Regions from separate parts of the Sphingomonas sp. DC5200-1 genome, predicted to be linked through region 1. Evidence: riboswitches for the same ligand, from Rfam matches in the RefSeq annotation. Region 1 holds a riboswitch; the other holds the start of a gene.
The links. A riboswitch is a leader RNA that binds a small molecule or an ion and turns the genes downstream of it on or off. The one in region 1 is predicted to bind glycine.
Positions count from the first base shown of each region.

Region 2: it holds a riboswitch for glycine, as region 1 does, so the genes downstream of both, gcvT (glycine cleavage system aminomethyltransferase GcvT) here and ACP7A3_RS17945 (L-serine ammonia-lyase) in region 1, are expected to answer to the same signal.

Region 1 covers NZ_JAFCVW010000011.1:44,725-50,810, forward strand. The annotation lists gene parA (ParA family partition ATPase) at 1-352, opposite strand, end outside; gene ACP7A3_RS17925 (helix-turn-helix domain-containing protein) at 600-1,397, opposite strand; gene ACP7A3_RS17930 (replication initiator protein A) at 2,056-2,988, opposite strand; gene ACP7A3_RS17935 (hypothetical protein) at 3,316-3,492, shown strand; gene ACP7A3_RS17940 (hypothetical protein) at 3,539-3,679, shown strand; glycine riboswitch at 3,732-3,822, shown strand; gene ACP7A3_RS17945 (L-serine ammonia-lyase) at 3,942-5,348, shown strand; gene rfbB (dTDP-glucose 4,6-dehydratase) at 5,429-6,086, shown strand, end outside.
Region 2 covers NZ_JAFCVW010000002.1:580,155-586,240, reverse strand. The annotation lists gene thrB (homoserine kinase) at 1-407, opposite strand, end outside; gene ispH (4-hydroxy-3-methylbut-2-enyl diphosphate reductase) at 554-1,531, opposite strand; gene ACP7A3_RS05940 (hypothetical protein) at 1,684-2,283, shown strand; glycine riboswitch at 2,536-2,627, shown strand; gene gcvT (glycine cleavage system aminomethyltransferase GcvT) at 2,790-3,992, shown strand; gene gcvH (glycine cleavage system protein GcvH) at 4,013-4,384, shown strand; gene gcvPA (aminomethyl-transferring glycine dehydrogenase subunit GcvPA) at 4,528-5,886, shown strand; gene gcvPB (aminomethyl-transferring glycine dehydrogenase subunit GcvPB) at 5,883-6,086, shown strand, end outside.

The DNA.
Region 1 (6,086 bases):
GGATCGCCGAAAGGTCGAAGGCACTCGGGCGGCACGGGATCAGCACCAGGTCGGCGACCTCGACCGCGGCGCGGGCGGCGCTGTCGGCGTGGGGCGGCGTGTCGATGACGATCAGTTCAGCGCCCTGCCCCTGCGCCGCGGCGACCTTGGCGGCGAGGCGCGGGGGCGGGCTGTCGATCACTTCGGGCGGCGCGTCGCCGCGCCAGGCGGCCCATTGGCTGGCGGTCGCCTGCGGATCGGTGTCGATGATGAGCGCGACGCGCCCCGCATCCTGGGCGGCCGCGGCGAGGTGGATGGCGAGCGTTGTCTTCCCCGCCCCCCCCTTCTGGCTGATGATCGCGATGACTGGCATGCACACCTCCTACATGTCGACATGGCGACGTGGCAAGTGGTCGACATGTCAAACCGCGTCTCATTCCTACCCGTCGGGCAGGATCGCGCCGGCAACCGCTTGCTCCTTCTAGGGAGCATGTGACGGCGTTAGCCGGCACTCCTGCATTGGGCGTGATGCGATTACGTTCGGCTATTTGTTGTCGTTTACGTGTCATCGCCGTCAGGCGGAGGATGTTGGCCGTCTAGGCTAACGCAGATGTCCATGATTAAAGAGAATCCATGAGCGGTTGCGGATAGTTTTGAGACTCGCTGGCGGCATCGATCCGGGCACCCAGCCGGGCGAGGATCCGCCCGAGTGCGCCGCCCACCGTCACCTGTGCGAGATCCCGGCAGCTGAGGCCGGCACGCATCGCCGCCTCCGCCTCGTGCCGGTCGGCCTCGCGCTGGAGCACATCGTCGGGCACCGGCGCCGGGCGCAGCCAGCGCGGCAGATAGGCGCGCACCGCCGCAGGCAGCAGCGGGCGATAGGCGTTGGAGGTTTGGCGATAGCGCGGCGCCTCCCCTGCCCCGCCGCCTGCCCCCTGGCCCTCGGCACGGACGAAGCGACGCTGGCGCAGCAGGAAGCCCGCTGCCTCGAGCAGCACGAGCGCGCGCGCGATCGTCGCCCGGCCTAGGCCCGTCGCCTCGGCGAGCCAGTCGTAGCTCGGGAAGACGCGGCCGCGGTTGAGGCGGGCGAGCGTGCAGATCTCCTCGAACACGCGCACCGCGCCCGCGGTCAGCGCGGCGAGGCGGCGTTCGGTGGCCGAGAGTGTACGCGTGCCGGCGCGCGCCTCGCGCGCCAGGCGGCGGCCGGCGTCGCGCGCGCGGCGGCAGGTGGTGAGCAGCCGATCGGTCTCGCCGGGCGCGGGGACGGCGAAGAACGCCTCCTCGAACGTTCCCGCCTCGATACTGCCGCGGCGCACGGGCGCGCCGGTGCGGTGCAGCCCGCCCGATCGCGTCGGCCGCGCGCCGGCGGCACGCGCGAGTACGCGCGCACTCGCCGCGCCGAGGGCAAATGCCGTCATCTTCCTTCCCCCTTGGGGGCCGGGACCGGGGACGAAAAAGACCGTGGCGCGAAACGCGCATCCTTGCACCCGATGGGGCGGGACGGTAGGAAGAGCCCGTGAAGTGGTGATGCTTTCACGTGGAGTGACGTTTGGCGACGCCGCTCTTCAATACCCCCTCTGGGATGCCCGGCCTTCGTGCCGGGCTTTCCTTTATGTGGTCACGGCCGCTTCCTGCTTTCCGCTGCGTCGACATGACGCGCATCGCCGATCTTGTTGCAGCAATGATCCAACAACGGAAGCGACCAAGATTCGTGCTTTCGAGTATTTAAGCCAGAAAAAGTTCGTGCTTTCGAGTAGGAATTACCGCTCCATTCGTGCTTTCGAGTAGAATAAGCGCGGCTCGACTTCGTGCTATCGAGTAACAATTGACGACAATCGGTCGGATCGGTGCGCCGTCATGCCCCGATTGGGGGCGCGCGATTCGGCCAGTGATTCGCGCAAAGACGCGAAGAAGGGGTTCACGCGGAGACGCGGAGTGGTAGCGCGCGCGGCAGCGCAGGCCTTCCTCCCGGCCATGATAGACAGGCCGCTGCCGCGGCAGGCGCAACACCTCTGCGCCCTCCGGGCCTCTGCGTGAAAACACCCTTCTTCGCAAACCCTTCAAGGCCGACCCGTCTTACCCCTCGCGCGGTGCGTCCGCAGTCAGCGCAGGTCCACGCGGCGTGATGACGACGCGAGCCTGGGGCGCGCGCCGGCCGCGGCGTGCCGGTGCGTCGACCACAGGCGTGGCCTCGGTCTCCTCAACCAGCTCGAGGTGGTAATCGGGGATGCCGTCGGTCGCGACGATCTGCTTCAGCGCCGCCTTGAAGTTCGACAGCGGGTTCTGATAGCCGATCTGGAGCCGGAAGGTGGCAAGATCGATGTCGAGCACATTCCCCTCTTCGCAGGTCGAGCGTGCGACTTCGTAGATGCGCCGTTCGATCGGCCCGAGTTGGAAATAGGCCGCGGCATAGTCGAGCACATGACGATCGAGCAGGATCGCGCGATACAGCCAGTCGCACAGCCGCACCTTGACGGCTTTAAGCCGCCGTTCGCCGCTCTTCGTCTTGCTATAGTGTAGCTTTGCTTCGGACAGCCATGAGAAGAAACCCTCCTCCCCTTCGCCACCTGCTTCGATATTGGTCTTGATCTGCGTGCCCTGCAGCCGTTCCAGCGCCTCAGACAGCCGGCCATAGCTGCGCGCCGAATGGTTTGAGCCGGTCGCCGAGAACAGGTCGTGCGCGGTAAAGACGAAATCCTGCTCGACCCGATCGCCCGCCTCCAGCTTCGCCGCCATCAGGCTGGCGATGTAGAGTACGATTTCCTTGTCGTAGATCGTCGCGACGCCGCTCGCCGAGGGGCGCACCTCGATCGAGACGGTCGCATGATCGTAGGTCAGCGGCTTCATCCAGGCGTTTTTCGACAATGCGAAGAACGGGAACGCCATCAGCGAGCGCTCGCCGCGGATCTCGCCGTGCAGCGGGCTGTCGAGCGCGAACAGATCGCGCTGGGGGATGCCGTCAGCACCATGAGCAGGACGATTCGAAGCAGGGGTACGAGCCATGGCCATTTCCTACTCGAAAGCACGAAGATTTGGACCCCCATGCCGTTTTCACGAGGGGAAATGGGGGTAAGCCTCCAACAGTTCGTGCTTTCGAGTAGGAAATGGGGACCCTTGCGGGTTGATCCCTTCCCCCTCGCGACATGTCGGTGTGTCGACATGTCGGAAACAGGCAGACGCCCTCGGACCCGCCCTCTAGCCGTGTTCCGATCGCCGGCAAGCGGCAATCCGTCCGTGTGACACACGGTCAATAGCCCGAGACACGTCGGCACTATGCCCCGACTATCCCCTCAACGCCGCTTTCTGTATGAAAGCCCGCGTATCGGGGAGATAATCATGCCATACGAACTATGGCACAGCGCCAAGCAACCGCAGCCGTCTGCGCAAGCCTTCACCTTCGACGGCTGGTCGCATGAGCCACTGACCCTCGATAAGGCCGCAGACCTGCAACGCCCGCGCACCCGGACAGAACCGATGACCCCCGATCGCAAAGCGGCGCAGTCGATCGTCTGACCGTTCACTGGCGCAATCCGGTTACTCTGCATCGACGATCAACGGCATGCAACGACACGATCGGATCCGCCGCGCGGGCGAACTGCGCGCGCAAGGCCTGTCGCTGAAGGTCATCGCCAGCCGCCTTGGCGTCAGCGAGGGGCAGGCCTCCAAGCTGGCGAAAGCGGCGGCCCCGCATAGAGCCTGACGCGCAACGCCACGCGCCCTTGACCCCTCCCCCGCCCCGGCCGATACCCACCGCCATCGACATGGGAGAGACCGGGGCCAAGCCCCGGCGCCGAAGGAGCAACCGCCCCGGAAACTCTCAGGCAGAAGGACCATGGCGATGCGAGGATATCTGGAGAGAGGCGCGGGGGATGCTCCCCTGCGTCCGCCGACGGGATAGCGATCTCAGGCACAAGCGACAGATGGGGCGCGGCCGGCAGCGACGCCGGCGATGGGGACCCTGCATGCACGTCGACACGTCTACACCTATACCCCTCGACCGGGGGCTGCATCGGCCGATCAGCGTCGCCGAGCTGTTCACGATCGGGATCGGCCCGTCGAGTTCGCACACCGTCGGGCCGATGCGCGCCGCATTCGACTTCGCGCAGCGGGCCGTGGGGCAGGGGGCGGCACCGACCCGCGTCACCTGCGACCTGTACGGCAGTCTCGCGCTGACCGGTCGCGGCCATGCGACCGACACCGCGACGATCCTGGGCCTTGCCGGCTGGGAACCCGAGCGGCTCGATCCCGACGCCGCGCCCGGCATCCTTGCCGGGATCGCCGCGGACGGACGGCTGCCGCTCGCCGGCACGCACGGACTCGCCTTCGCCGCCAGCGACATCGTCTTCCACCCGCGCGAATTTCTGCCCGAGCACCCCAACGGCATGACCTTCACCGCGCAACACGCTGACGGCAGCGCTTATACCGAAACCTATTTCTCTATCGGCGGGGGCGCGATCCTGCGCAAAGGCGCGCCGGCGTCGGCAAGCAACGTCGCGGTGCGCCACCCGTTCAGTTCGGGCGCCGAGCTGCTCGAGCTGGGCGAGGCGACCGGCCTCACCATCGCCGAGATCGTCCGCGCGAACGAGACCGCCTGGCGCGAGGCGGCCGAGACCGACGCCTTCCTCGACGCGGTGCGCGCCGCCATGCACGCCTGTATCGACCGCGGCATCGCGCAGGAGGGGATGCTGCCCGGCGGCCTCAAGGTCCGGCGCCGCGCGCGCGCGATCGAGCAGGGGCTGACCGGCTGCGTCCCCGGCAGCAACCCTGCCGAAGTGTTCGAATGGGTCAGCCTATGGGCGCTCGCGGTCAATGAGGAGAATGCCGCGGGCGGCCGTGTCGTCACGGCGCCGACCAACGGTGCCGCGGGCGTGCTGCCCGCCGTGCTGCGCTTCTACGAGACGCTGGTCGCGCGCGACGAGGACACGCGGCGCGAGGGCGCACGCACCTTCCTGCTCACCGCCGCGGCGATCGGCATGCTGTACAAGAAACGCGCCTCGATCTCGGCCGCCGAGATGGGCTGTCAGGGGGAGGTCGGCGTCGCCTGCTCGATGGCGGCCGGCGCGCTGGCCGCAGTGCTGGGCGGCAGCAACGCGCAGATCGAGAATGCCGCCGAGATCGGCATGGAGCACAATCTCGGCCTCACCTGCGATCCCATCGGCGGGCTGGTGCAGATCCCCTGTATCGAACGCAACACGATGGGCGCGGTGAAGGCGATCAACGCCGCCTACCTCGCGCTACGCGGCGACGGCAGCCACGTCGTCAGCCTCGACGCGGTGATCGAGACGATGCGCCAGACCGGCGAGGACATGCGCTCGCAATATAAGGAAACCAGCCTCGGCGGGCTGGCGGTCAATGTGGTGGAGTGTTGATATGTCTATATGTCGACAGTTCGACATGTCGGGGAAGGTGTCGGCAGGTGCGTTAACCCTCCTGTGCTAAAAGCCCTACCGTGCGCATCTTCGTTACCGGCGGGGCCGGGTTCATCGGTTCGGCGCTCGTCCGCCACCTGATCCGCGAGACGGAGCATGAGGTGCTCGTCTACGACGCTTTGACCTATGCCGGTACGCTGACCGCGCTCACGCCGGTCGCGAGCGATCCGCGCTACCGCTTCGTGCGCGGCGATATCCGCACCGGTGCCGCGGTCGCGGCCGCCCTGCACGATTTCCGCCCCGATATCGTGACGCACCTGGCTGCGGAGAGCCATGTCGACCGGTCGATCGACGGCCCCGCCGCGTTCGTCGACACCAATATCGTCGGCACCTTCACGATGCTGACCGCTGCGCGCGATTATTGGCAGGGACTCGACACGGCCGGCCGCGCCGCCTTCCGCTTCCACCATATCTCGACCGACGAGGTGTTCGGCAGCCTGGGGCCGACCGGCCGCTTCACCGAAGAGACGCCCTACGACCCGCGCTCGCCCTATGCGGCGAGCAAGGCGGCGTCCGACCATCTGGTCGGCGCCTGGGGGCATACTTACGGCCTGCCGGTGCTCGTCACCAATTGCTCGAACAATTACGGGCCGTATCACTTCCCCGAAAAGATGATCCCGCTGATGATCGGCAAGGCGCTCGCGGGCCACGCGCTGCCCGTCTACGGCCGCGGCGAGC
Region 2 (6,086 bases), on a different contig from region 1:
AAATCGGCAACCGCGCCGTGCATCCGGCCGAGCGCGGCGCCCGCGGTGACCGCCTGTTGCGGCGTGGGGCGCGAGAGCGAGATGCCGGTCAGGAAGCGGATCAGGCAGGCGGGGCGCCCTTCCAGCGTCTGGATCGCGACGCCTTCGCGATCGGCGAGTGCCGGCGGAACCGGCAGACCGCGCGTGGCGAGGTGATCGAGCAGGGCGAGGAAGAAGGGCAGGTCGCCCGCATCCACGCGCTTTTCGTACAGCGTCAGGATGAAGCGCGAAGTGGTGGTGTCGACGAGGTAATTGCTGTTCTCCACCCCTTCGGCGATGCCCTTGGCCGAGACGAGATCACCGACATCGTCGTAGCGGCGCAGGAAGGCGTCGAGGGATTCGGCGGACACCTGCGTGTAGACGGCCATGACGGTCTCTCTTTCTCCCCTCCCTCTCAGGAAGGGGCTGGGGGTGGGTGGCGTGCTCGTGATGCGGCGGCGTCGGGCGCCCGGTGGCCGTTTTGCCTGGACACCACCCACCCCCGTCCCCTCCCTCATAGGGAGGGGAGAAGCGCCTACGCCGCTTCCAGCCCGCGCGGCAGCTTGAAGGCGATCGTTTCGCGCGTCGTCTCTTCCTCGCGCTCGGTGACGTCGTAGCGGGTGGCGAGCAGGTCGACGAGTTCGCGCACCAGCTGTTCGGGCGCCGACGCGCCGGCGGTGATGCCGAGCGTGCCGACGCCGTCGAGGAACGACCAGTCGAGATCAGCGGCGCGCTGGATCAGGCGCGCGGGGATGCCCTCGCGCTCCGCCACCTCGACGAGGCGGACGGAGTTGGACGAATTGGGCGCGCCGATCACCAGCATCGCATCGCACTGGCCGGCGATCGCCTTGACCGCGGCCTGTCGGTTCGACGTCGCATAGCAGATGTCCTCGCCGCGCGGCGCCTGCATCAGCGGGAAGCGGCGCTGAAGCGTCGCCACGACCGCGGCGGTATCGTCGACCGACAGCGTCGTCTGCGTCAGGAAGGCGAGGTTGGCGGGATCGGGTGGGGTGAAAGCCTCGGCGTCTTCGACCGTCTCGATCAGCGACATAGCGCCTTCGGGCACCTGGCCGAACGTGCCGATGACCTCCGGATGGCCGGCATGGCCGATGAAGACGATATGGCGGCCGGCATCGACCAGCCGTTCGGCCTGGCGATGCACCTTCGACACCAGCGGGCAGGTCGCGTCGAGATAGGACAGGCCGCGATCCTCGGCGGCGGCGGGCACGGACTTGGGCACGCCATGCGCGGAGAAAACGACGGGCACACCGTCGGGCACCTGGTCCAGCTCTTCGACGAAGATCGCGCCCTTCGCCTTCAGCGTATCGACGACGAACTTGTTGTGGACGATCTCGTGCCGGACATAGACGGGCGCGCCGTGCTTTTCGATCGCGAGTTCGACGATGCGGATCGCGCGGTCGACCCCGGCGCAAAAGCCGCGCGGCGCGGCGATCAGCAGGTCGAGCGGAAGCCGGGCGGTGCCGGCGGCGGCGTCTGCGGGGATGGAGGCCATGTCCTGCCGCTTACGCGATTGCTTGCGCGCGCGAAAGGCGGTTCCTATGGTGCGCGCCGCAACGCCGGCCCCGTGCCGGCGCTGGTCCTGCTCGTTCGACAAAGGTACGCGTCCTCGTGAAAACCCCGGCAATCGGCCTTTGCGCCCTCGCGTTGATCCTGTCCGGTTGCGCGGGCAAGGGCGAGATCGTGGAAGGCGGCATCACCGCCGTGCGTTCGGCCTGCCCGACGGTGGGCGTCGCGGCGGGCACCGGCGACGTCACGCTGTTCGATCCGGCGACCAGCCGCGACGAGAATGCGATCGACGTGGTCGCGAACATGACGCACGTCCGCGGCACCTGCGCCGATGTGGGCGACGACATCACGACGACGATCACCTTCGACGTGCTCGCCCGTCGTGCTCGCGCCGATGCGGCGCGCGACCTGACGCTCCCCTATTATATCGCGATCGTGCGCGGCGGCACGGCGGTGACCGCGAAGCGCAAGGGAACGGTGACGGTGCACTTCGATGCCGGCCAGACCCGCGCACAGGCGAGCGGCACCGCATCGACCACGATTGGTCGTGCCGCGGCGACGCTGCCGGAGTCGGTGCGCGAGGAACTGACCAAGAAGCGCAAGGCCGGCGACGAGGACGCCGCGGTCGATCCGCTGACCAAGCCCGAGGTGCGCAGCGCCGTGCTGCGCGCGACGTTCGAAGCGCTCGTCGGCTTCCAGCTGACCGACGACCAGCTCAAGTATAACGCGCAGCGGTAAGGGCCGGGGCGGTCACCGCCTTCCCGTCGTCACCCCGGACGTGTTCCGGGGGCCACTTCGCGGCGAGGGGGATGTTTCGAGGCTCTTGGCCTTCCCCCGCGGCCCGGTGGACCCCGGAACACGTCCGGGGTGACGGGGGAGATGGCGCGGTCGTCTCGTTTACCCAACTTGGCCCGATCGGCCGCTTTCTCAATTGACTAAACCGGCCTCGCTCGCCAGAGCGGCGCTTGTCGATGGCGGTGCAAACCGTCATGGGCATGCGCGGGAGAGAGCCCCTCACGAAAGGGGCCGCCGAAGGAGCAACCACCCCGGAATCTCTCAGGCAAACGGACCGCGCAGGCCTTATCGATACTCTGGAAAGCGCCCCTTCTAGGGGCCACCGAAGGGGTAAGCCGGCGGTGCCGGCGAAAGCTCTCAGGTTCCCGTGACAGAGGGGGTTCGACGGATCGTGACGGCGGGTATGCCCCCGCAGGAACGGTCGCGTGGCCTTGATCTGGAGACGGTTGATGAGCGAGACGCTGACGGAAACCCTGCCCGACCCGCTCGATGGGATCGACGAGGGCGACGAACCCGCCATCCTGGACCTGCCGCTCGACGCCTGGCACCGCGCCCGCGGCGGCCGCATGGTGCCGTTTGCCGGCTACGAAATGCCCGTCCAGTATGAAGGGATCATGGCCGAGCATCTGTGGGTGCGCGAGTCGGCCGGTCTGTTCGACGTCAGCCACATGGGGCAGGTGACGCTGACCGGGGACGGCCTGGATGCGGCGGCGATCGCCAAGGCGCTGGAAGCGGTGCTGCCGGGCGACATCGCCGGCCTGGCGCCGACCAAGATCCGCTATTCGCTGCTGCTGAACGACGAGGGCGGCATCCTCGACGATCTGATGGTGACGACGCTGCCGGCAGACGGCGCGCATCCGTTCGGCGAGGCGAGCTACTACGTCGTGGTCAACGGCGCGACCAAATACGACGACCTCGCCTATCTGCTCGACGTGCTGCCCGACGATGTGACGCTGAACCTGATGGACGAGCAGGCATTGCTCGCGGTGCAGGGGCCGAAGGCGGTCGAAGCGGTCGCGCGGCTGGTGCCGGGTGTCGAGAGCCTCGTGTTCATGACCGCGGGTGCGTTCGAGTGGAACGGCCATGCGCTGTGGATCAGCCGCTCGGGCTATACTGGGGAAGATGGCGTCGAGATTTCGATCCCTGCCGAGGCAGCCGCGGCCTTCGCCGATGCGCTGTGCGAACAGCCCGAGGTGAAGCCGATCGGCCTGGGTGCGCGCGATTCGCTGCGGCTCGAAGCCGGGCTGCCGTTGTATGGTCACGACCTCGATCCCGAAACGACGCCGGTGATGGCGGACCTTGGCTTCGCGCTGTCGAAGCGGCGTCGCGAGGCGGGTGACTTCGCCGGTGCCGGCCGCATCCTCGCCGAGCGCGAGAGCGGCGCGGCGGTGAAGCGCGTCGGCCTGTCGGTCGCCGGGCGCCAACCGGTGCGCGAGGGCGCGAGCGTCGTCGATGCGGAGGGTGCGGTGATCGGCCGCGTCACCAGCGGCGGCTTTGCCCCCAGCGTCGGCGCGCCGATCGCGATGGCCTATATCCCCGCCGATCTGGCGAGCGCCGGCACCGCCGTCCGCCTCGTCCAGCGCGGCAAGATCCATGAGGGCATCGTCACCCCGATGCCTTTCGTTCCCCACCGCTACGTCCGCAAGGCGTAGGCTTTCTGGAGCCAGTCAAGATGAGCCGTTACTTCACCGAAGATCACGAATGGGTCGACGTCGATGGTGACATCGGCACGGTCGGCATCTCGGAATATGCGCAGAGCCAGCTGGGCGACATCGTGTTCGTCGACGTTCCCGAAGACGGCAAGGCGCTGTCGAAGGGCGACGAGGCCGCGGTGGTCGAATCGGTGAAGGCGGCGTCGGACGTCTATTCGCCGGTGTCGGGCAACGTGCTGGAAGGCAACAGCCAGCTCGCCGACGATCCCAGCCTCGTCAACTCGGACGCCGAGGGCGAGGGCTGGTTCTTCAAGATCACGCTGAGCGATCCGTCCGAGCTGGAAACGCTGATGGACGAGACCGCCTACGAAGCGTTCGTCGCGAAGCTGTAAGACCTGCTCCCCTCCCTGGAAGGGAGGGGCTGGGGGTGGGTGGAGTGCTTGCGATACGGCCGCCGCGCCGGGCAAGCCTTGCCGTACCACCAGGACGCTACCCACCCCCGACCCCTCCCTTCCAGGGAGGGGAGGAGCCTATGATGCGCTACCTGCCGCTTACCCAAACCGACCGTGAGGCGATGCTGTCCGTCATCGGCGCCGCCAGCATCGACGATCTGTTCGTCGACGTGCCCAAGGCTGCCCGGCTCGACGGCCCCGTCCATGGCCTGCCCAATCACGCCACCGAACTCGCGGTCGAGCGGCATATGGCCAAGCTCGCGCGGGCGAACACGGTCGCGGGCGAAGTGCCCTTCTTCCTCGGTGCGGGCGCGTATCGGCATCATGTGCCGGCGACGGTCGATCACCTGATCCAGCGCGGCGAGTTCCTGACCGCCTATACGCCGTACCAGCCCGAGATCGCGCAGGGCACGCTGCAGATGCTGTTCGAGTTCCAGACGCAGGTCGCGCGCCTGCTCGGCACCGACGTGGCGAACGCGTCGATGTACGACGGCTCGACCGCCTGCTGGGAAGCGATCGGCATGGCGCGGCGCATCACCAAGCGCGGCAAGGCGATCCTGTCGGCTGGCCTGCACCCGCATTACGTCAGCGTCGCCAAGACGATGGCGAAATATACCGGCGATACGCTGGACACGACGACGCCCTGGCTGACCGGCGAGATGGACATCGACCGGCTGATTGAGAAGATCGACGGCGATACGTCGTGCGTCGTCGTCCAATATCCCGACATCCTCGGCCGCATCGCCGACCTGACGCCGCTGGCCGACGCCTGCCACAAGAACAAGGCGCTGCTGATCGCAGTCGTTACCGAGCCGGTGGCGATGGGTGCGATCCGTAGCCCAGGCGAAATGGACGCCGATATCGTCGTCGGCGAAGGCCAGTCGCTGGGCGTCGGCCTGCAGTTCGGGGGTCCGTACGTCGGGCTGATGGGCTGCAAGGAGAAGTATATCCGCCAGATGCCGGGTCGCTTCTGCGGTGAGACGGTGGACGCCGATGGCAAGCGCGGTTTCGTGCTGACGCTGTCCACGCGCGAACAGCATATCCGTCGCGAAAAGGCGACGAGCAACATCTGCACCAATTCGGGCCTGTGCGCGCTCGCCTTCTCGATCCACATGACGCTGCTCGGTGAGGCAGGCCTGCGCCGGCTCGCCGCGATCAACCACGCCGGCGCGTGCCGTGCGGCAGATCGGCTGAGCAAGGTGCCGGGCGTCGAGCTGGTGACGCAGAGCTTCTTCAACGAATTCACGCTGAAGCTGCCCAAGGAAGCGCGTCCCGTCGTCCGCACGCTGGCGGATCGTGACATCCTGGCGGGCGTGTCGCTTGGCAGGCTGTATCCAGGCGAGGATGCCCTCGCCAACGGGCTGATCGTCGCGGTCACCGAAACGACGACCGCGGAGGACGTCGAAACCCTTGCCGCCGCACTCGAGGAGGTTTTGGCATGAGCATCAACCAGAGCGGCTGGCGCCCCGAGATGACTGCGCGTGACGATGCGGCGGGCCAGACCTTCACCGGCAATCGCGCGCTGATGCTGGAAGAGCCGTTGATCTTCGAGATCGGCTCGACCGAGACGACCGGCGTCGACTTTCCGGACGGCGACGTCGCGGGATCGCGGTTGGGCGACCTGACGCGCAAGCAGCCGATC